Regions from separate parts of the Streptomyces sp. NPDC020299 genome, predicted to be linked through region 2. Evidence: riboswitches for the same ligand, from Rfam matches in the RefSeq annotation. Region 2 holds a riboswitch; each other region holds the start of a gene.
What was found. A riboswitch is a leader RNA that binds a small molecule or an ion and turns the genes downstream of it on or off. The one in region 2 is predicted to bind S-adenosylmethionine.
Positions count from the first base shown of each region.

Region 1 (7,621 bases), on a different contig from region 2:
GTCGTCCAGGACGCGGGCGGCGATGCCGGTGTGGTTCTTCTCCAGGTCGGAGATGACGTCGGCGAGGGTCGCACCCTCGGCCTGGACCTCGGCCCGGCCGCCCGTATAGGTGCGCAGGATGGTCGGGATACGGACGGTCACGCTCATGCGAGGCCTGCCTCTCGGAACGAATCGAGGTTGGGGCGGATCGTGGCGGTCAGGCCGGTGCCTGCCACCGCGTCCAGGGTCTTGAGGCCGTCGCCCGTGTTGAGGACGACGGTCGTCTTGGTCGGGTCGAGGACGCCGTCCTTGATCAGCTTCTGGGTGACGCCGACCGTCACACCGCCCGCGGTCTCCGCGAAGATGCCCTCCGTGCGGGCCAGCAGCTTGATGGCGTCCACCACCTGCTCGTCCGTCACATCCTCCACCGCCCCGCCCGTGCGGCGCGCGATGTCGAGGACGTACGGCCCGTCCGCCGGGTTGCCGATGGCGAGGGACTTGGCGATGGTGTTCGGCTTCTGCGGGCGTACGACGTCGTGGCCGGCCTTGTACGCGGTGGACACCGGCGAGCAGCCCTCGGCCTGGGCGCCGAAGATCTTGTACGGCTTGTCCTCGACCAGGCCGAGCTTGATCAGCTCCTGGAGCCCCTTGTCGATCTTGGTGAGCTGCGAGCCGGAGGCGATCGGCACGACGATCTGGTCGGGGAGCTGCCAGCCGAGCTGCTCGCAGATCTCGTACGCCAGGGTCTTGGACCCCTCCGCGTAGTACGGCCGCAGGTTGACGTTGACGAAGCCCCAGCCCTCGCCCGCCGGGTCGCCGATCAGCTCGGAGCAGAAACGATTCACGTCGTCGTAGTTGCCCTCGATGCCGACGAGCTCGCCGCCGTAGACCGCGGCCATGACGACCTTGCCCTGCTCCAGGTCGTGCGGGATGAACACACAGGAACGGAAGCCGGCCCGCGCCGCCGCGGCACCGACCGCGCCGGCCAGGTTGCCGGTGGAGGAGCAGGAGAGGGTGGTGAAACCGAAGGCGCGCGCCGCCTCCAGCGCCTGGGCGACCACGCGGTCCTTGAAGGAGTGCGTCGGGTTGCCGGAGTCGTCCTTCACGTACAGACCGCCGGTCACGCCGAGCTCGCGGGCCAGGTTGTCGGCCTTGACGAGGGCGGTCCAGCCGGGGTTGATGTTCGGCTTGGTCGCCACGTCGGCAGGGACGGGCAGAAGAGGCGCGTAACGCCAGATGTTCGCGGGGCCCGCCTCGATGCGCCGGCGGAGTTCCTCGGTGTCGTAGGCCGAGAAGTCGTAGGCGATCTCGAGCGGGCCGAAACACTCCTCGCAGGCGAAGACCGGTCCGAGCGGCACCCGGTGGCCGCATTCGCGACAGCTCAGAGCCGCGGCGGGGCCGAGGTCTACGGTGGAGTCAGTGGTGCTTGCAACAGTCTGCGCAGCCATGTGAGGCGAGGCCCTTTCTCCTCATCTTCCTCACGACGCATCTCGCCGTGAGACGGATTTGGCACCTTCCCGAGCCGGGGAGCCTCGCGGAACGATCAGGACTGGTCACTGATCTACGAGAACCGACTGGAGGGTTGCCGGGGCTTCATCGGGCCGTGTCCCTCTGCCCCTCTGGATGAGCGGTATGCGGTTGTGTGTGCGGTTGTGAACAGCGGTGGCCTCGGACATGCGATGGTCATCCGCGTTGTCCAAGACTGTAACCGAAGGCCGGGACAGTTGAGATAGTCGTCCGAACCGCGAGACAAACAGTGAGGAGCCGCCCACCGTGCTGGAGGAAGTAGAGCGCTGGCTGAGCACCCGCTCCTGGTCCGTGACCGATCGTCCGCTCCACCAGATCCTGGCCGCGAAGCAGCGCACGGGCCAGTCGGTCAGTGTCGTGCTGCCCGCGCTCAACGAGGAGGAGACGGTCGGCGACATCGTCGCGATCATCCGTCACGACCTGATGCGGCAGGTCCCGCTCGTCGACGAGATAGTCGTCGTGGACTCGGGGTCGACCGACCGTACCTCCGAGGTGGCCGCCGCCGCGGGCGCCCGGGTCGTCCACCGCGACGCCGTCCTGCCACGGATCCCGGCCGTACCCGGCAAGGGCGAGGTCCTGTGGCGCTCGCTCCTCGTCACCGGCGGGGACATCGTCTGCTTCATCGACGCCGACCTGCGGGAGTTCTCCTCCGACTTCGTCTCGGGGATCGTCGGCCCGCTGCTGACCGACCCGGACGTGGACCTGGTCAAGGGCATGTACGACCGTCCGCTCGGCGGCGCGAGGGGACAGGGCGGCCGGGTCACCGAGCTGATGGCGCGCCCCCTGCTCAACATGCACTGGCCGCAACTGGCCGGCTTCGTGCAGCCGCTGGGCGGGGAGTACGCGGCCCGCCGCTCCCTCCTCGAACAGCTGCCCTTCCCCGTCGGGTACGGGGTGGAGCTGGGCATGCTGGTCGACGCGCTGCATCTGGTCGGCCTGGACGCCCTCGCCCAGGTGGACGTGGGGGTGCGCAAGCACCGCCACCAGGACGGGCAGGCGCTGGGCCGGATGGCGGCCGCCATCTACCGCACCGCCCAGCTCCGGCTGGCCCGCGGGCATCTGATCCGGCCCTCCCTCACCCAGTTCGAGCGGGGCGAGGACGGCTTCGAGCCGCGCACGTTCTCCGTGGACACGGAGGAGCGGCCGCCGATGGTGGAGATCGCGGAGTACGCGGCGCGACGGGTGGCCTGACTTCCGGCCGCATCCCGTCCATGTCACTCCCCATGGGAGGGAACGCACGTTTGAGCGTTTCCGGGCCGGGCTAGGTTGAGACTCATGGCTTCCATGGCTTCCACGCAGGGTGCTGAAGTGCTGGTCGCGTCCAACCGCGGCCCGGTGTCGTACGAGGTACGCGAGGATGGCTCGCTGCACGCCAAGCGGGGTGGTGGCGGGCTGGTCTCGGGGCTGTCGGCCATCGGGCCGGACGCGAACGCGATGTGGGTGTGCGCCGCGCTGAGCGACGCCGACCGGGAGGCCGTGCGCCGCTCCCACGGCGGCCGGCGGCTGTCCGTGGACGCGACCGGCGGGCAGCACGTGCGGATGCTCGACATCGACGCGACGGTCTTCTCCGACGCGTACAACGGCATCGCGAACTCGGTGCTGTGGTTCGTCCACCACATGCTGTACCAGACCCCGCTGGAGCCGGTCTTCGACGCGGAGTTCCGGCGGCAGTGGGCGTCCTACGAGGCCTACAACCGGGCGTTCGCGGAAGCCCTGGCCGAGGAGGCGGCCGAGGGCGCGGCGGTGGTCGTCCAGGACTACCACCTGGCCCTGGCCCCCCGGATGCTCCGCCACCTCCGCCCCGACCTGCGCATCGGCCACTTCTCGCACACCCCCTGGGCCCCGCCGGACTACTTCCGCCTGCTCCCCGACGACATCGCGGCCGAGCTGCTCGGCGGGATCCTGGGCGCGGACCGGGCGGCGTTCCTCACCAGGCGCTGGGCGGACGCGTTCACCGCCTGCTGTCACGAGATCCTCGGCCCCGGCATTCCCTCCGGTACGCGTATCGGGGTGCACGGTCTCGGCGCGGACGCGGACTTCCTGCGCGAGCGGGCGCACCGGGCGGACGTGGCCGAGCGGATGACGGCGCTGCGGGCGGAGATCGGTGCGGCGCCCGGCGGAAAGGCCCGGAAGACGATCGTCCGGGTCGACCGCACCGAGCTGTCGAAGAACATCGTGCGCGGGCTGCTGGCCTACCGGCAGCTCCTCGACGACCACCCGGAGTGGCGTGAGCGGGTGGTGCACGTGGCCTTCGCCTACCCCTCGCGGCAGGACCTCGCGGTGTACCGCGACTACACGGCCGAGGTGCAGCGGGTGGCGGAGGAGATCAACTCCGCGTACGGCACGCCGGACTGGACCCCGGTCGTCCTCCACGTCAAGGATGACTTCGCCCGCTCCCTGGCCGCGTACCGGCTGGCCGACGTGGCCCTGGTCAACCCCATCCGGGACGGCATGAACCTGGTCGCCAAGGAGATCCCGGTCGTCTCCGACGCGGGCTGCGTCCTGGTCCTGTCGCGGGAGGCGGGCGCGTACGAGGAACTGGGCGAGGACGCGCTCACGGTCAACCCGTACGACATCACGGGCACGGCCCACGCCCTCCACCAGGCGCTCACCCTGCCGGACGGCGAACGCGCGGAGCGTACGAAGCGCCTCACCGCCGCGGCGACGGCGCTGCCGCCGGCCCAGTGGTTCCTGGACCAGCTGCACGAACTGGACGCGTGACCCCTGCCGGGGCGGACCGCCGAGGCTGGGCGGCGGGTGACGCTGTCGTGGACGGCTGGGCGGCGGCTGCGGCCGGGCGAGACGAGCAGCGGACACCTGCGGCGCCTCGGCCCCGCCGAAGCGGGCCACCGAGCGGGCGACCGGTGACGCCGTCGCGGACGACCGGCGGCGGGCCGCTGTACGACGGCAGGCGGCCGGTTCGGGGCGAGGGGGGGCAGTGCTTGCCGCTGTCGGCCGTGCGCGGGGAGCGGTGGCGCTCTTGCTCAGTTCAGCGCCGCTGCGATCCCCCGCAGTAGTGCCATGACTCCCTCGGGGCCGTCCACCACCAGGTCCGCGCGTTCGGCGAGTTCGGTGACCTCGGTGCTGCCGCTGCAGACCAGGAGGCCGGGGACGCCGTCGGAGCGGAGTTTGTCGACGGCGGCGAAGGCGGGGAGGTCGCCGAGGTCGTCGCCGGCGTAGAGGACGGACTCGGCGCCGGCCTCGCGGACGTACTCCAGGAGGGCGACGCCCTTGTCCATGCCGGGCGGGCGGAGTTCGAGGACCATGCGGCCGGGCTCGACGATCAGGCCGTTGCGGGCGGCGAGGTCGGTGAGGGGTCCGCGCAGGGCCTCGAAGGCGGCCTGCGGGTCGTCGGCGCGGCGGGTGTGCACGGCGACGGCCCGCCCCTTCTCCTCGATCCAGGTGCCGCGCCAGGCGCCGATGCGGTCGAGGAAGCCGGGCAGTTCGGCGCGGACGGCGGTGACGCCGGGGTGTGGGGCGGGGGCGTTGACGGTGCCGGTGACGGCGTCCCAGCGTTCGGCGCCGTAGTGGCCGAGGACGACGAGGTGCTCCAGGCCGGGAACGCCCGCGAAGCCGCCGTACCGCACCGCGACGCCGGCCGGGCGGCCGGTGACCACGGCGACGGCGGCCACCTTCGGGGCGAGGGCGGCGAGCGCGGGGACGGCCTCCGGGTGGGCGCGGGCCTGGTCGGGGTCCGCGACGATCGGGGCCAGCGTCCCGTCGAAGTCGAGGCCGATCACCGCGGAGCGCGGCCGCGTGAGCAGCGCGCGCAGCCCGTCCCGCCCGGCCTGGGTGACGGGGGTCGGCAGCGAGTCCCTGGGGTTGTCCGGGTCCGTGGAGTCGGTCGTGTCGATACCCATGGATCCGACCCTATCCACGCAAGCCCGGATGCACTCCTGGGAGCGTCACGCACGCCGGGGTCTGGGGCGGAGCCCCAGGGCTACCGCTCACCCCGCCGCGACTCCCGCACACGCCGCAGGCGATTCACCGTGACCGGGTCGTAAGCCAGCGCACGCGCATCGTCGAGGAGGGCATTGAGCAGCTGGTAGTAGCGGACAGGGGCCAGCCCCAGTTCCTCCCGTATCGCCCGCTCCTTGGCACCGGGGCCCGCGAAGCCCCGGCGTTCCAGCGCGAGGATGCCCCGCTCGCGCCGGCCCAGCTGGTCCCCTTCCATGTGCTGAACGGTAGCGCGGGGCACCGACAGCGACTCAGCTCGCGGCGCTGCTGTCCGCCGAGGTGGCGGTCGCCTGGAGGCGGCTGAGGGTGGCGACGGGGCTGCCCTGGGGGGCGACCGCCTGGCCGATGTCCTTCTTGATGCCGGCGGCGACCGCCGCCCAGGAGGTCTTGCCGACGGGGTAGAGCTCGGAGGTGGGGAGCTCGGAGAGGAAGGGCCGCAGGGCCTTGTCCCGGGACGACTCGGCCATGACGTCCGACGCGGAGGTGGTGACGGGCAGCAGCCCGTAGCGGCGGGAGAAGTCGAGGACGTTCTTCTCGTCGTAGACGAAGTCGAGGAAGTCGCCCACCTGCTCGGCGTGGCCGTTCTGCTTGAAGGCCATCATCCAGTCGGCGACGCCCATGGACGCCCTGGTCTGCGAGGTCCGCCCCGGCATCGGCACCGTGCCGAACTTCACGCCCTTCTTCTCGGCCTGCTGGATCAGCGCCGGGTGCCCGTCGATCATGCCGGCCTGCCCGTCCGTGAAGGCGGTGAACGCGTCGGCCCGGTTGAGCTTGGCCGGGGCGACCGGACCGGTCAGGCCCTTGCCCACGAGGTCGTCCTTGAGCCAGGTGAGGGTGTCGACGTTCTCCGTGGAGGCGAGGGAGTAGCCGCCGATGTTGTCGGTGTAGCCGCCGCCCCCGCTGAGCAGCCACTGCATGGTCTCGGCCTGGGCCTCCTCGGGACCGAGCGGCAGCGCGTAGGGGTATTTCACGCCCATCGCCTTGAGCTTCTCGGCGTCGGCCGCGAGGTCGTTCCAGGTGGTGGGCGGGGTGAGGCCGGCCTTGCCGAAGAGGGTCTTGTTGTAGAAGAGCACGCGCGTCGACGCGGCGAAGGGCATGCCGTACTGCGTGTGCTTCCACTGGCCGGCGTCGGCGAGCTGGGAGACGAAGTCGGCCTGGACGGGGATGGAGAGCAGGTCGGAGACGTCGTACAGCTTGCCCGCGGCGGCGTAGTCGGCGTAGGCGCCGATCTGCGCGAGGTCGGGTGCCTTGCCGGCGGCGACCATCTCCTTGACCTTGCGGTCGACGTCGTTCCAGGAGTACACGCTGACGTCGATCCGCACGCCGGAGTGCTTGGCCTCGTACTCCTTGGCCAGCTCGTCCCAGTACTTCTTGGAGCTGCTGGCCGCCGAGTCGCCGTAGTCGGCGGCGACGAGTCTGAGGGTGACGTCGGACGATCCGGTGCTCCCGCAGCCACCGAGGACCGCGGTCATGCCCAGCGCGGCTACCGCCGCGATCGTTCCTGCCGTACGACGACCCACTGCCTTGCCCCAAACCCTGCTGTCTCGTCATTCAATTAAGCGGACAGCATAGGTCTACACCACGCGAGTGGACTAGACCTCTTACGGGTCCGCGGGCCACACTGTTCCCGTGAGACATGTCATCGCCCTCGACGTCGGCGGTACCGGGATGAAGGCCGCCCTGATCGGGCCGGCCGGCGAGCTGCTGCACCAGGACCGCCGGGCGACGGGCCGTGAGCGCGGGCCCGACGCGGTGGTCGAGGCCATCCTCGGCTTCGCCGCCGACCTGCGCGCCCACGGCGAGGAGCGCTTCGGCGAACCGGCCGCCGCGGCTGGCCTCGCCGTGCCCGGAATCGTCGACGAGGTCCGCGGGATCGCCGTCTACGCGGCCAACCTCGGCTGGCACGACGTGCCGCTGCGCGAGCTGCTCGCCGACCGGCTCGGCGGCGTCCCGGTCGCCCTCGGCCACGACGTGCGCACCGGCGGCCTCGCCGAGGGCCGCACCGGCGCGGGCAAGGGCGCCGACCGGTTCCTGTTCGTGGCGCTGGGCACCGGGATCGCCGGCGCCATCGGCCTCGACGGCCGGGTGGAGTCGGGCGCGCACGGCTTCGCGGGCGAGATCGGCCACATCGTCGTACGGCCCGGCGGGATCCCCTGCC
Region 1 is NZ_JBIRWL010000029.1:38,903-46,523, forward strand. Features, by position in the region: gene ACH45E_RS42245 (ubiquitin-like small modifier protein 1) at 1-147, opposite strand, end outside; gene thrC (threonine synthase) at 144-1,427, opposite strand; SAM riboswitch class I at 1,446-1,609, opposite strand; gene ACH45E_RS42255 (glucosyl-3-phosphoglycerate synthase) at 1,753-2,697, shown strand; gene ACH45E_RS42260 (trehalose-6-phosphate synthase) at 2,791-4,227, shown strand; gene otsB (trehalose-phosphatase) at 4,491-5,366, opposite strand; gene ACH45E_RS42270 (DUF3263 domain-containing protein) at 5,447-5,680, opposite strand; gene ACH45E_RS42275 (extracellular solute-binding protein) at 5,715-6,935, opposite strand; gene ACH45E_RS42280 (ROK family protein) at 7,093-7,621, shown strand, end outside.
Region 1: linked by a shared signal. The riboswitch ahead of thrC (threonine synthase) and the one ahead of ACH45E_RS12615 (aminotransferase class V-fold PLP-dependent enzyme) in region 2 are both predicted to bind S-adenosylmethionine.

Region 2 (7,621 bases):
GCCGGGCGATCCGGTCCCGGGCCTCGCCGACCTCCTTGCGCAGCGTGTCGGCGCGCTCGTCGGCCTTGTCGTAGGCCTGGGTCGCCCGCTCTGCCTCCTGGTAGAGCCGGTCCACCTCGGCACCGGTGTCGGGGTGCGGCGTGGCGTGCGCGGAGACGGCGCCGAGCGCGGCGGTCGCGACGGACAGCACACCGAGGGCGGTGCCGGCGCTCCGGTCGAACCCGGACGGTGCAAGGCGGCGATGGGACCCCACGGGATGCCGCACTCCTTCCGCTGGCGGATGTCTGGAAAAGCTCGCCAGACAGTAGCCGCGCGAACACGCACCGTCCAAAGCCGTAACCGGCCGCTCACGGCTCCGCAACGCGAAACCCCGCCGCTGACGCAGGTCACCGGCGGGGCGTGGAGTCAGTTTTCGGTTGTCGCGAATCGCCCGTTCGGGCGGCACCCGCAGGGTCAGATACGGACGCCGAACTCGAACGTCATGTTGCTCATCGCCTCGTAGCGCACCACGGCACCCGTGTGCGGGGCGTGCAGCACCTGGCCGTTGCCCGCGTACAGGCCGACGTGGTGGAAGTCGCCGAAGAAGATGATCAGGTCGCCGACCTTGAGGTCCGCCTGATTGTAGATCCGGGTGCCGGCGTTGGCCTGCGCCTCGGAGGTGCGCGGGATGGTGACGCCGGCCTGGGCGTAGGCCCAGGAGGTCAGGCCCGAGCAGTCGAAGGAGGACGGGCCGGTGGCGCCCCAGGAGTAGGGCGAGCCGATCTTGCTCTGGGCGGCGGCGAAGGCCGCGGCGGCACGACCGGAGCCGGTCGGGGCGTCGCCGAGGTTGACGCGCTCGGTGGAGGAGCGGCTGGCGCGGTTCTGCTCCGCGGCGAGCGCCGCCTTCTCCTTGGCGGTCAGGGTGTTGAGCAGCCTCTGCGCCTCGGAGAGCTTTTCCTGGGTTTCCTTCTTCTTCTTGCCCAGCTCCGCGCGGGTGAAGGAGAGGTCCTTGAGCTTCCCGCTGGCCTCGGCGCGCTCCTGGGCGAGTTCGCGCTGTTTGTCCTGGATCTTCTGCAGGGCCTCGACCTGCTGGCCGCTCAACTGGTCGAGCGTGGAGGCCTTGTCGAGGTAGTCGTCCGGGTTGGAGGACAGCAGCAGCTGGAGCGAGGGGTCTATGCCGCCGGAGCGGTACTGGGCGGTGGCCATCGAACCCAGGCCGTCGCGCAGCTTGTTGAGGTCCTCCTGGCCGCGGGCGACGTTGTCCTGGATGGTGGAGATCTCCTTCTGGAGCTTCTCCTGCTTCTCCTTGGCCCCGTCGTACTTCTCGGTGGCCTGCTCCGCTTCCTCGTAGAGCTTGTCGACCTTCGCCTTGACCTCGCTCTTGCTCAGCTTCTCGCTGGGCGCGGCGTTGGCGGCGTTCGCACTGAAGGCGACGGCGGCGGCCGCCGCGGTGGTCAGCACGGTGATACGCGTGCGACTGGGCTGCTTGGGTCGACGATGGGACGCCACGACAGGCGAACTCCTTCTCGTGAGTGATCACCCGCTCGGAGGTTCGAGGCCAGACCCTAGTGACCCTCTTGTGATCAGATCAAATCCTCACACCAAAAAACCTCGTCACACAATGCATTCTTTGCACTCAACCCACATGGAGTGAAGCCGGGTTGACGCTACGTTGCGTGACGGTTCCGTCAAATCGGGCATTAAACCTTTACGTTGCCGTTTTCAGGACAGGCGCTTGAGAAGCACCGCAGAAGCCACCGGACGCGCGCCCGCCTTGGCGACCCCGTCGGCCACCTCGCGATCGGTCGAGGCGACGATGACCGGACGGCCCGGCGGCTCCGCGCGCACCAGCTGGCGGATGAGCTCGTCGGCCGTGACGCCCGGCTTGGAGAACAGCACACGCACCCCGCGCGGCGGCGCGAGCAGCACCGGCGCGGCCAGTTCGGCCCCGTCGAAGACACAGGTGACCTCGGCGCCGGTCTGGGCGGCGAGCTGGGAGAGCTGGCCGAGCAGCCGCAGGCGCTGCTTCTCCAGCGGCATCTGCGGATAGCCGGTCTTGGTGACGTTGTAGCCGTCGACCACCAAGTGCGCCTGGGGCAGGGCGAGAAGCTGGTCGAGGATGGCCGGGTCGTTCTCGGACAACGCCCGCGCCGCGATGTCCTTCGGGGTCATTCGTCCCGGTTCGACCGCGTCCACCGTCTCCGCCGGCCGCACCGACACGGGCGGCAACGCCAGCTCCCGGCGCAGCCCCTGGGTCGCGTCCAGAAGGGTGTCAAGGAGCAGCCGGACGCGCATGTCCTCGACACTGCGCCCCTCGCGCGCTGCTCTGCGCGTGACCTCCAGCGCGGCCTCGGCCTCGCCCAGGCGGGCCTTGAGCCGCCGGGTCTCGCTCTCCGCGGCGGACACCTGGGCGTGCCCCTCGGCGCGTACGGTCTCGATCTCGCTCTGCGTCTTGCGCAGTGCCGCCTCGCCGCGCTTGACGTCGCTGAGGGCGGCGCGGAGCTTGCGGTGCAGCGACTCGGCTTCCTTCTTGGCCGTGTCCAGCTCGACGCGCAGCCGCTCGGTCTCGGCCCGGGTCTGCTCACGGGCCCGGTCGAGCTCCTCGCGCAGCCGCTCCAGTTCGGCGCGGCTCTCCTCGTCGGCGCGCTCGGCGTCCGCCCGCTGGGCCTCCTCGCCGGCCGCGGTCACCAGCTTCACCCAGCCGGCGGGGCGCAGTACATAGGCCGCGGCCGCCACATCGAGCGGGTCCGCGGCCGGGGGCGGGGAGCCTGAGTCGAGGGCGCCGGCGAGTTCCGGCTGGGCCTCTCTGAGCTTCTCCCCGATGCGCTGCCGGAACAGCGGGTCGGTCTCCAGGGCCGCCGCCATCGCGTTGCCGGCGAACTTGGCGCGGCGATTGGGGGCGAAACGGGCGTACTGTCTGAGCTGTGCGGGCAGTTCGGCGACCGTCAGCCCGCCGAAGCCGTCCGAGACGATCTGCACGACCCGCCGTCGCACGCCGTCGGGCAGCGGGCGGTCAAGCACCTCGGCGGTGCCGTCGCCCGGCCCCCCGCCTGTGGTCTCCACCATCCGTCACACCCCACTACATGCGCGACCGCTCCGTTCAGGAGTCGGCGCCCGGCCTGTCCACGAGTTCCACCTGGTCCACCGCGTTGCACCAGCGGCAGCGCACCGACTCGATGGTCTCACTGACCACCTCGCGCTCCTCCACCTTCGGCGCACCGGCGAGGTCGAGGTGGATGTACTCGACGACCTTCGACGAGCGGGTCACGTCGAAGCGGGTGAGGTTGCCGCAGAGCGTGCAGCGCCACCGGGTCTGGTCGGTCGGCAGGGGAACCGGCATCGTGACTGTTCGCTTCCTTCTAGTGTCCGTGACGCGTCCTCTCGGCGACGCGTGTGGCTCGTAACCCTACGGCCTGGCGGGTACTCGCCGCCCGTCCGTCCACGGCGGCGAGGCGGTCTGTTCGCTTGCGTCCGGTTACGTCATGCTCTGTGTCCATGATCAGCAACTGGAGCGCGGCGGCCGGCGGGACCCTGGAGCGGGTCCGGCGCTCGCCGGCGCCGATGACGTACGCCCTGATCGTCCTGTGCTGCCTGCTCTTCCTGGTCGGGCCGGCGGCCGGGCTGAATCCGGAGTACGGCTCCGGCGACGGACTGCTCGCCGCCCAGCGGGCCTACTTCCGGCACTGGGGCGTGATCCCCGCCGAGCTCTTCGACGGCCCGGCCCGGGCGGTCCTCACCCCGGCCACGGCACTGTTCGTGCACGGCAGCTGGGTGCATCTGCTGGGCAACATGCTCTTCCTCTACGTCTTCGGGGCGATGACCGAGGAACGGATGGGCCGCGTGCGGTTCACCCTCTTCTATCTCGGCTGCGGCTACCTGGCGCTGCTCGGCTACGCCGCCGCCAACGCCACCTCCGAGCAGTCCCTGGTCGGGGCGTCGGGGGCGATCTCGGCGGTGCTCGGCGCGTTCCTCTACCTGTTCCCCGGTGCCCGCGTCACCAGTCTCCTCCCCTTTCTGTTCTTTCTCCCGCTGCGCTTCCCCGCCTGGGTCGTCCTGCCCTTCTGGGCGGCCCTGCAATGGCTGGCGGCACGCCGGGCCGTCCAGGGCCCGGGCGTGGCGTACCTGGCCCACCTGGTGGGCTTCGGACTGGGCTTCGTCCTCGCGTGGGTGCTGTTCGGGCGGGCCATGAGGGCCTGCCCTAAAGTTGAGCCCGCCCCAGCTCCGGCCCCCGAGGGAGAGAACCAGCCGTGATCACCGCGATCGTGCTCATCAAGACCAGCGTGGACCGGATCCCCGAGATCGCGGAGCAGATCGCCGCGCTGGACAGCGTCAGCGAGGTCTTCTCCGTCACCGGCACCTACGACCTGATCGCCATGGTCCGCGTACGCCAGCACGAGAACCTGGCGGATGTCATCCCCGGCAAGATCAGCAAGATCCCCGGCGTCGAGGGCACCGACACCCACGTGGCGTTCCGCACCTACTCCCAGCACGACCTCGAGGCGGCCTTCGCGATCGGGCTGGACAACTAGGGCCTGCCCGGCGGATCAGGTCGCGGGAAAGGGCCGGTACCCCGTCGACGCCGGTGAGCGGGGCCGTCCAGGCCGAACGCCCGCACGCCGTCGTCGCCGCGCGCATGGCGGTGCCGCCGGACGCCGCCATGCGGAGGAGGCCGCCCGGGGCCGGGTCGTACGACCACGCCTTGGTGCCGTCGCCGGCCGGACCGCGAACCGCGCTTCGGCCGCCTGCGGGGACTGCCCGCCACCGGGAGCCGCGCGGGCAGCAGCCCGTGCGGACCACGCCGCCCGCGACGAGCGGGGCGGCGGCCCCGGGACCGGCCGCCGTGCTCGCCCGCGGGTCCGGAGGTGGCGGCGGTGATCAGACGGCCGGCACGCAACGGCCGTTCTCGGTGCGGTAGTTCCACTTCGCGCCGGTGCGTACGAGCTCGCGGACCGCGCCGACGAACCGCTCCACGTGCTCGTCCGGCGTGCCCGCGCCGAAGCTGACGCGGATGGCGTTGAGGGACTTCTCGCCGGGTGCGGCCTCGGGGGCGCCGCACTCGCCCTGGGTCTGCGGGTCGCTGCCGAGCAGGGTGCGCAGGAGGGGGTGGGCGCAGAACAGGCCGTCGCGGACGCCGATGCCGTACTCGGCGGAGAGGGCGGCGGCGAAGTGCGAGCTGTTCCAGCCGTCGACGACGAAGGAGATGACGCCGACGCGCGGGGCGTCGTCGCCGAAGAGGGAGAGGACCCGGACCTCGGGGACCTCGGCGAGGCCCGCGCGGACCTTCCCGATCAGGTACTCCTCCCGGGCGACCAGGGTGTCGAAGCCCGCCTCGGTGAGTGCCTTGCAGGCCGAGGCGATGGAGTAGGCGCCGATGACGTTCGGGGAGCCGGCCTCGTGGCGGGCGGCGCTGTCGTGCCACTCCACGTCCACTCCCCCGTCGTCACGCCGGCTGACCTTGCGGCTGGCGCCGCCGCCCGCGAGGTACGGCTCGGCAGCCTGGAGCCAGTCGGCGCGACCGGCGAGGACGCCGGAGCCGAACGGGGCGTACAGCTTGTGCCCGGAGAAGGCGACCCAGTCGACGTAGAGGTCCCGGACGGACACCGGGTGGTGCGGGGCCAGCTGGGCGGCGTCCAGGACGATCCGGGCGCCGTGCGCGTGGGCGGCGGCGGCCAGCTCGCGGACCGGCCACAGCTCGCCGGTGACGTTCGAGGCGCCGGTGACGCACACCAGGGCCGGACCGTAGGGGTCGCGGTCGGCCAGGGCCCGCTCCAGCGTCTCGACGGCCTGCCGCGGGGTGCGCGGGGCGTCGAGGCAGGTGACCCGGGCGTCCTGCCAGGGCAGCAGCGAGGCGTGGTGCTCGGTCTCGAAGACGAAGACCTGGCAGTCGGCGGGCAGCGCGCGGGCGAGCAGGTTGAGGGAGTCCGTGGTGGACCGGGTGAAGACCACCTGGTCGTCGTCCCGGCAGTCGAGGAACTCGGCGACGGTCTTCCGGGCGTTCTCGAAGAGGTCGGTGGACAGCTGCGAGAGGTAACCGGCGCCCCGGTGCACGCTGCCGTAGTACGGGGCGTACGCGGCCACGTCGTCCCAGACCCGCTGGAGCGCGGGGGCGCTGGCCGCGTAGTCGAGCGCGGCGTAGGAGACCTCGCCGCCGGTGACGAGCGGCACGGTGACGTCCCGGCCCAGCACGGGCAGCGGGGCACAGACGGACTGGTCGGCGGCAAGAGCGGAGACGGACATGGGTGTACTCCCGTGAAAGCAGGCGGAGATCGCCGACGCGAGCGAACGGGTGCTCCAGCGCCGACAGGGTGAAAGGGGTATGCGGAGGCGGGGCTCGGCGCCCTATCGCATTCGCTTGCTCACGGAAGGCTCCCTCGACGACCAGGACCCCTGGCGTGCGAGGGGTCCGCGCTTGCCGCAGACCTCGCTGCCTGCGGCCTGGTCTTCACCCGGGGCACCCCGCCACGGACGGAGGGTTGCCGGACAGTCGGCCGGGGCCTCATGACTGTCACTCATGACCTGCGAAAGAACGTACGCGAGCCGATCACCGGCCCGCAACCCGTGTCCGGATCGCGGGACACCCGCCTCGCGTCGAGGTCAGCGGACGAAGTGGTGCCGATGCGAGCGCCGGGACCAGCGCATACCGAACAGCACCAGGTCCAGCGCCAGGACCACCGCGCCGATGACCAGGAGGTAGAACAACCCGTTCGCCACGCCGACGAGTCCCAGGACGATCGCCACGATGATCAGGAACAGGAAGAGCGCCATGGGTGACCACATCCTCCGGCAGACCGGTCAGCCGCGCGCGAGACGGCGCCCGCGTGCGGCACCGGCCTCGTAGGGCCTGTCGTAGTGTTCGAAGATCTCGTGTTCCCGCTCGGCCGGGAGGACGTCGTCCATGCCGATGGACGGCGACTTCTTCACCTGCCCGCGGGCGTGGGCCACCCGCACGTAACCGGGTCCGAGGGTCGCCTCGTCGAGCGGGACGAAGACGAGCCGATGCCGGGTCGGCATCCCGGTGCGGACGGTGACCATGGCGGGCGTGTCGTCGGTGGTGTCCAGGTAGACCGCTTCGAGGGCCCCGATCTTGCGGCCCCTGGGATCGATCACGTCGCGGTTGCGCCACTCGCGGATATCGGCTGAGTGGATCATGCCTCGCTCCTCGCGGCCCGCCCTCCCGGACACCGCAGGGGAAAGCGGAGCGGCCGCGGGAGAGCTACCACCTCTTCACTGTACTCCCGCGGCCCTCCGGCGTTACGCGTTGCTCGCGGCCACCCAGCGCTCCAGGGTCCGTCTGGCCGAGCCGGAGTCGATCGAATCGGCCGCCTTGCGCATCCCGGCGCTCAGCTGCTCGGCCAGCGGCTCCTGAGCCGGGTCCAGGGCCACCAGGGCCGCCGCCGAGTTCAGCAGCACGGCGTCCCGTACGGGGCCCGTCTCGCCGTCGAGGAGTCTCAGGGCGACCTCGGCGTTGTACGACGGGTCACCGCCGCGCAGGGCCTGAACCGGCACCAGCTCGATGCCTACGTCGCGCGGGTCGAAGCGCTCCTCGGTGACCTTGCCGTCGCGCACGACCCAGACGTGGGACGTGGCCGTCGTGGTCAGCTCGTCGAGGCCGTCGTCGCCGCGGAAGACCAGGGAGGAGTTG
Region 2 is NZ_JBIRWL010000004.1:269,229-276,849, forward strand. Features, by position in the region: gene ACH45E_RS12585 (NlpC/P60 family protein) at 1-253, opposite strand, end outside; gene ACH45E_RS12590 (NlpC/P60 family protein) at 454-1,488, opposite strand; gene ACH45E_RS12595 (NYN domain-containing protein) at 1,702-3,045, opposite strand; gene ACH45E_RS12600 (hypothetical protein) at 3,080-3,319, opposite strand; gene ACH45E_RS12605 (rhomboid family intramembrane serine protease) at 3,475-4,230, shown strand; gene ACH45E_RS12610 (Lrp/AsnC ligand binding domain-containing protein) at 4,227-4,508, shown strand; gene ACH45E_RS12615 (aminotransferase class V-fold PLP-dependent enzyme) at 4,855-6,216, opposite strand; SAM riboswitch class IV at 6,380-6,496, opposite strand; gene ACH45E_RS12620 (hypothetical protein) at 6,574-6,744, opposite strand; gene ACH45E_RS12625 (PRC-barrel domain-containing protein) at 6,772-7,128, opposite strand; gene trpD (anthranilate phosphoribosyltransferase) at 7,231-7,621, opposite strand, start outside.

Region 3 (7,621 bases), on a different contig from region 2:
GATCGACACCGCACTGCGCGAGGACGCCGGGTGAGAGACCGCCGGCACCCGGGGCGCACCGGGCAAGCGCCGGCGCCTACCGGTCGCGGCCGACCGGCCCCGGCGGATTGAGACAACCCCGGACGGACTGCGTATCCCGCAGAAGGAAACGGGTGTCCCACGGATGTGGGCCGAGGAGGACTGCCGATGGACCGCGACGGCCCCGCACCACAGCCCTCCCTCGCGTCGGAGCGTGAGGCCGGGGAGAGGCTGCAGGACTCCTTCCAGGCGATCCTGGACGCCCTCGACGCCGCGCGGGCCGAGCTTCACGTCGTGGACGCAGGCCAGGGAACAGCGAGTTCGCCGTGGTCCTTCGAGCACCACGGCGAAACGGCCGGGGGCCGCGTCCGCACAGATCCTTCCAGTGCCCCCTCACCTCCCCCTCCGCACCCTCCGCACCCTCCGCACCCTCCGCACCCTCCACACCCGCCGCAGCCGCCGTCGCCCGCGTATCCGCCGCGGACTCAGTGGACGGGGAGTCGAGCCGCACGCCTGGTTCCCACCCCCGCGGGGGTGCAGCCGCTGTGGTCGCGCGGCATGCCAGGGGTGGCGGGAGAGCAGCCCGCCACAAGCGACGCGGGCCCGACGCGGCCCGGACCGCCGGCAGTCCGCCCCGTCCCCGGGCCTCCGTCGGCGCCTCCCATCGCCCCGCCCCATGTGCCGCCACCACGCCCGGCTCACGACCCGACGCCCCTGACGGAGGGAGGCCGGGGACATCGGCGCTCCACCGACCGGCGGCGCACCCGGATCGCCGGCGTCTTCGGGCTGGGCACCGTGAGCGGCCTGATCCTCGCCTCTTCGCTGTTCACGAACGAGCCCTCCGCGTCGACGGCACCGCCCGCGTCCCTGGGGCAACCGGAACGGCCCCTGCCCGGCGACACCCGGCTTCCCGAGATCCCGGGCACCGGGGTACTGCGTGAGGGCGACAGCGGCCACGGGGTGTACGAGTTGCAGGTACGTCTGCTCCAGATCCCGCAGATCTACGACGGCGGTGCGATCGACGGCCGCTTCGGCACGGAGGTCCGGCAGGCGGTGGCCCGGTTCCAGAAACGGTTCGGCGTCCATGGGGACGAGACCGGCGTGTACGGGGACAACACCCGCTACGCCCTCATGCTGCGCACGAAGTAGCCGCGGCCGGCCCGTCACATGCCGGCCGCCGACTCGGGCAGGTAGCTCGCCAGGCCGCGCAGGATGATCTCCAGGCCGATGTCGAACCGCCCTTCGGAGGAACCCGTCACCATCAGCCCGGACAGGGCTCGCAGGTGGGGGAAGTCCTCCGCGGGAAGCGACGCGAAGTAGTCCTGCATCTTGTCGGCCATCTCGCGCCAGTCGGGCCGGGCCGGCGAGGAACCGTCACCGTCGTGCTGGGTGGCGCGGTCCTGCCACATGCCCTCCTCCAGGACGAACCCGTCGATGTAGGTGGAGATGAGGTCACCCGCCTCCGCCGCGATGCGGTCGGGGAGCCCGGCGGTACGGAAGATGGCGAGCAACGCCTCGACGTGCGGCAGCAGTTCGGCGGTGAAGGGAACGTGGGCCATGGAGATCCTGGCCATGTCCCGGTGGGACCGCAGGCGGTGCCGTGCGGAGCGGGCGTAGTCCCGCACCTGCTCCTGCCACCGCTCCGGGGCGGGCTCGGGCATCTCGAAGCCGTCGTAGAGCCGGGTGTACATCAGTTCCAGGAGATCGCCCTTGGAGCTGACGTAGGCGTAGAGGGCGGAGACCGTGACTCCGAGTTCGGCCGCCACCTGGCGCATCGACAGTCCGTCGAGGCCCTGGCGGTCCAGCACGGTGAAGGCGGCCTCGACGACCCGCTCGCGCGACAGCGGGGTGCGCGCCGGGGCGACACGGGCACGAGCGGGGCGCTCACGCTCCCAGGGAGACGGCGGAGGGGGTTCGGGGGTGTCGGCGGCCGCGTCGGTCATGAGGACAGTCTAGGCGTCGGGAGAACAGTGTTCTCCGTCCGCGTCCGTTGCCGCTTACGCGGAGCAGCACGGGGCGAATACGCGATATATCTTGTCGGCGTCGCAGCATTGCGCTATATCTTGATGAACACCGTTCTCTGTATGAGCAGTGTTCTGCTACGGTGAACACTGTTCTCTCGCATGTCCGGTCATCCGCCTTCCCACCTCATCGAGGAGTTCCGATGTCCACCACCGGTGTCGCGTCCGTCGAGGCGCCCGCCGACTCACCAGCGCCCTACCGGTGGCGCTGGGCTGCACTCTTCGTGATCCTCGCGGCCGAGGTGATGGATCTCCTCGACGCCGTCGTCACGAACATCGCCGGCCCCTCCATGCGGGCCGACCTCGGCGGCGGTGCCTCCACTCTGCAGTGGCTGGCCGCCGCGTACACCCTCTCGATGGCCGTCGGGCTCGTCACCGGAGGGCGGCTCGGGGACATTCACGGGCGTCGCCGCATGTTCCTCGTGGGGGCCGCCGGCTTCACTCTGGGTTCGCTGCTCTGCGCGATCTCCGTGTCACCCGGGATGCTGATCGTCGCACGCGTCGTACAGGGCCTGTTCGGCGCGGTGATGCTGCCGCAGGGCCTCGGCATGATCAAGGAGATGTTCCCGCCGAAGGAGTCGCAGAAGGCCTTCGGCATGTTCGGCCCGGTCATGGGACTGTCCGCGGTGTGCGGGCCGATCCTGGCGGGCTGGCTCGTGGACGCCGATTACTTCGGCACCGGATGGCGGATGATCTTCCTGATCAACCTGCCGCTGGGTGCGGCCGCCTTCCTCGGCGCCCTGCGCTACCTGCCGAGGGGCCGGTCCGGCAGCAAGCCGCGCCTGGACATCCCCGGCATGGTCCTGGTCTCGCTGGCCGCGCTGCTCATCATCTTCCCGCTGGTGCAGGGCCGTGAGTACGACTGGCCTGTGTGGGCGTTCCTGATGATGGCCGCCTCGGTGGTCGTCTTCGTCGCCTTCGGCACGTACGAGGCGCGCCGCAGCAAGGCCGGCCAGGATCCGCTGGTCGTCCCGAGCCTCTTCCGCAAGCGTGGGTTCAGTGGCGGCATGATCCTGGGGCTGGTCTTCTTCTCGACCATGCAGGGCTTCATGCTGGTCTTCAACCTCTACACCCAGCTCGGCCTCGGATATTCGCCGCTCAAGGCCGGACTGGTGATGGTGCCCTGGTCGGGCGGCATGATCGTCGGCTTCGGGATCGCTCAGGGTGTCGCCCGGTTCGGACGGGCCGTACTGCAGGCGGGCGCACTGGTCATGGCGGCCGGTGTGTTCGGCGTGTGGCTGACCCTCGACATGGTGGGGGGCGGCGTCGGCCCCTGGCAGCTCCTGCCGGCCCTGCTCGTCACCGGCACCGGGATGGGGCTGCTCATGGCGCCGTTCTTCGACATCGTGCTCGCCAGTGTCGAACAGCACGAGACGGGCTCGGCGTCCGGCACGATGACCGCGATGCAGCAGCTCGGCGGCGCCTTCGGCGTGGCCCTTCTCGGCACCGTGTTCTTCGGTCTGCTGGGCGGCGGCGTCGCCACCGCCGTCGACCACCACTCGGCCGGCCTGCGTGGTCGACTGGCTGCCGCGCACGTGGCGCCCGCCGTCCAGGAGCGCGTCGTGGCGGACCTGCGTCAGTGCGCCTCGGACCGCGCCGTCGCCAAGGATCCTGCCGCGACCCCGGCGTCCTGCGCGCGCCTGGAGAAGGACTCGCGGTCCGCCGTGACCTCACCACAGGCCGGTGCCCGGATACCCGCCGCGCTGGACGCCACCGCGTCGTCGGCCTTCCGGAGCGGGTTCGGCTCCGTCATGAAGACGGTGCTGTGGATCGTCGACGGCATGCTCGCCCTGACCTTCCTGCTCTCGTTCCTCCTGCCGCGCCGCGCGCGCCCCGAGGAGTCCGCCGGGCACTGAGCCGTGGCCGCCCTCTCAGAGGCCGTGCACATCACCCGGTCCGACTGGACTGCCAGCCGCGTGTGAGTACCTCTTCGGGGCCGGAGCAGGAAAGGAGCCTCCATGTCGTCGTCGACCAGGCGAACACCGCGTCCTGGCCGAACTGCCGCCCCAGCGCTCGTGCTTGGTGGTCGCTCAGGCCGACGATCGCCGCGCTGACCTCGGTGTGCCTGCTGTCCGCGTCACCCCCGACAGCGGGCCACCACCGAAGTTCCCGTCGGCGCAGCAGGCCGAGCATTTCTCGGTGGGCGCGGTCGTTGTCCGGTCGGGACGCGAGACGGCCGCGAGGGTTGTGGGCCGTGACGACGTGGATGGTCTCCCCGTCCGGGGCAGGAAACGAGCCGACCGTCACCCCGCGCGGTGCCGGTGCCACTCGGACCGTGCCTTCGGGCAGTTCGATGTCCACGACCGCCTGCTGGTAGTGCGTCCACTGCGGCATCCGGGCGATCCGTGTGCCAGCGGGCATGAGGGCCTCCGTGCGAGAGGGACCCCCTTACCCGCTGGGCAGGGAGATCCGCGCTTACCCCCACAGGCCGTGGGGGCCTGGTCTTCCCTGGAGGGCACCTTGCGCGGTGGGCGAGGTTGCCGGCCGACGCTCGTCCAGGGGCGCGATCGGCTTCGTGACCGGGACGGATGCTTGCACAGGAACCGGCTGGAAGTCCAGCCGCCGAACGGTCAGGTGAGTGTGCCGGCCAGTAGCTGTTCGGTCCATACGGTCTTGCCCTCGCGGGTGTAGCGGGTGCCCCAGCGTTCGGCCATCTGGGCCACCAGGAACAGGCCGCGGCCGCCCTCGTCGGTGGTACGGGCGCGAAGCAGGTGTGGCGAGGTATGGCTGGTGTCGCTGACCTCGCACACCAGCCACCGTTCACGGATCAGCCGCAGGGTCGCGGGGCCGCCGGCGTACCGGTAGACATTGGTGACCAGTTCGCTGGCGATCAACTCGGTGGTGAACGCCAGGTGTTCCAGACCCCATTCGGTCAGCTTGGCCGAGATCAGTGCGCGGGCGCGGGCCGCGCTGGCGGGCTCCGCCGGCAGATGCCAGGAGGCGACATCGTCCGGTGGCAGCATGCGGGTGCGGGCGATCAGCAGAGCGACGTCGTCGCTGGGGCGAGACGGCACGAGCGAGTCGACCACCGCTTGGCATGTCCGTTCCAGGGCGTCCGCGGGGCGGGTGAGCGCTGCGCAGAGCCTGGTCAGAGCGGTGTCGGCGTCGATGTGGCGTTCACCGATGACTCCGTTGGTGTACAGGCACAGCAAGCTCCCCTCGGCCAGTTCGATCTCCCGGGCCTCGAACGGCAGGCCGCCCAGGCCGAGCGGCGGGCCGGCCGGCAGGTCGAGCGGAGCCACCTGTCCGTCCGGCGCGGTCACCACCGGCGGCGGGTGACCGGCGCGGGCCATGGAGCACCGGCGGGACACGGGGTCGTACACGGCGTACAGGCAGGTGGCGCCGACGGTCTGCTCGCCCACGGGCCGTTCGCCGACCACCTCCTGTTCGGCCGCCAGCAGGTTGACCAGGTCGTCCAGGCGGGAGAGGACCTCGTCCGGTTCCAGGTCGAGACTGGCGAGCGTATGTACGGCGGTGCGCAGCCGGCCCATGGTGGCGGCAGCGTGGATACCGCGTCCCACCACGTCGCCGACGACCAGGGCGACCCGGGCCCCGGACAGCGGGATGACGTCGAACCAGTCGCCGCCCAGGCCCGGGGCCGCGCTGGCGGGCAAGTACCGCAGAGCCACCTCGACGGCCGGCTGGTCCGCGACCGCCCGGGGCAGAAGGCTGCTCTGCAGGGTGAACGCGGTCTGCTGCTGCTGGGTGAAGCGCCGGGCGTTGTCGATGGCGACGGCGGCGCGCGAGGCGAGTTCCTGGGCGAGGGTGAGGTCGTCGGCCTCGAAGGGATCGGGGCGGCGCGAACGCCACAGGGTCATCGCGCCGAGCACCAGGCCGCGTGCGGCGAGAGGCACCACGATCAGGGAGTGGACACCCAGGTCCGGAGCATGGGCCCCCTGGCGGCCTTCCGCCGAGAACCGCTCGGGCGGGACAACCGGTTCCAGGACGGGCCGCCCTTCGGCGAGGCATCTGGCCTGGGGTGTGTCGGGTCCGAAGGTCACCGGTTCGCCCTCGGGATGCGGCGGGCCGGGCTGCTGGGCACCGACGCCGGAGACCCCCACTCGCACCACGGGCCCCGCCAGGGCCCGCACCAGTTCCTCTCCGCGCGTCACCGCCTGGAGCAGGTCCACCGACGCATGGTCGGCGAGGTGCGGCACCATCACCTCGGCCAGTTCCCGGGCGGTCTCCGCCACGTCGAGGGTGGTTCCGATACGGCTGGTGGCCTGGTCGAGGAGGGCGAGCCGACGCTGGGCCCGATGGCGTTCGGTGATGTCCTCGATCATCTCGGCCACGCCCAGGACGCGGCCGGAGGGGTCCTCCATCCGGAAGGACGAGACCAGTGCGACCCGCTCCCTTGCCGGATCCTGCTCCAGGCGGGCGAACTGCTCCGAGTAGACCAGCGGTTTCCCGGTCTCCATCACCTGGCGCACCCGGTCCACGGCCTTGCGTGCGTCGTCGGGGACGAGCATCTGCCCGGTGGGCAGCCCCCGGAAGTCCGCTGCCGGAACGCCGCTGAAGCGTTCGATGGCGCGGTTGACGCGGAGCAGCCTCAGGTCGGGACCGTGGACGACCAGGCCGATCGGGCACCGGCGGTACAAGCCGTCGAGAACCGCGCGGTCCCGTTGCCACTCCAGGACGTCGGCCGCGAGTGCCCCGGCGACGAACCACTCACGGACCCGCCCCTCGCGCGCGACCTCATGGGCCCTGACCCCCATCTCCACGAGCCGCCCGTCGCGGTGCCGCAAGGGGAGCACACCGAACCAGCCGCCGGCTCTCCTGCAGTCGGCCGCGGCCTCCCTGGCGGCCGGCAGATCGCGAGGACCGACAAGGAACTCGAATGCCCGGCGACCGAGCACGGCCGCGTCCTGATGGCCGAGCAGGTCCTGCGCCCGCCGGTTCCATCCGACCACGACTCCCCGGTCGTCGAGCACCGCCAAGGCGGCAAGGTGCAGGGCGAACGGATCGTCATGACTCTCGCTGAGCTCCGTCATCCGCTTCTCCACCGCTGGGCACCACCCTGTACTAGGTCACCGATGTATTGAAACCCGGCGAGGACGTGCGGTCTCGTCCGCCGTGTAGCACGGCGTGGCGGACTTGAGCGGTTGCGGCAGGCGCGGTGGCCCGCTCATGCCGGACGTCGTGGAGACGTCCGCAGCTCGCGTGCCGCCAGCGCCCAGCTGAGCTCCACCGCGGTGTCCGGAGCGTCCAGACCGGTGCCGGTCAGCTCCTCGAAACGACGCAGCCGGTAGCGGACGGTGTTGACATGGACGTGTGCGCCGCGGGCGACCTCGCGGACGCGCCGTCCCCTCTCCAGGTATGCCCGCACCGACTCCTCGATGAGCGCACCGAACTCCCCCTCCGCCTCCAGTGGGCGCAGATAGCGGTCGAGCAGCAGCTCGGCGAGGTCCGGTTCGGCGACGACAGCCACCCGCCAGGACAGGTCGCCCAGGTCGTACACGCCACGCAGAGCGTACGCACGGGCGGCTTCCAGCAGCCTGCCGGCGGCACGGAAGGAACGGTGCACCGCGGTCAGGTCCGTCGGCGGGCCGAGCCCCGCCGTCACCTGAAGGTCACCGGTCTCC
Region 3 is NZ_JBIRWL010000002.1:355,759-363,379, reverse strand. Features, by position in the region: gene ACH45E_RS05830 (MarR family transcriptional regulator) at 1-34, shown strand, start outside; gene ACH45E_RS05825 (peptidoglycan-binding domain-containing protein) at 814-1,167, shown strand; gene ACH45E_RS05820 (TetR/AcrR family transcriptional regulator) at 1,182-1,961, opposite strand; gene ACH45E_RS05815 (MFS transporter) at 2,183-3,895, shown strand; gene ACH45E_RS05810 (DUF3293 domain-containing protein) at 3,927-4,400, opposite strand; SAM riboswitch class IV at 4,446-4,560, opposite strand; gene ACH45E_RS05805 (SpoIIE family protein phosphatase) at 4,610-7,030, opposite strand; gene ACH45E_RS05800 (helix-turn-helix domain-containing protein) at 7,165-7,621, opposite strand, start outside.
Region 3: linked by a shared signal. The riboswitch ahead of ACH45E_RS05810 (DUF3293 domain-containing protein) and the one ahead of ACH45E_RS12615 (aminotransferase class V-fold PLP-dependent enzyme) in region 2 are both predicted to bind S-adenosylmethionine.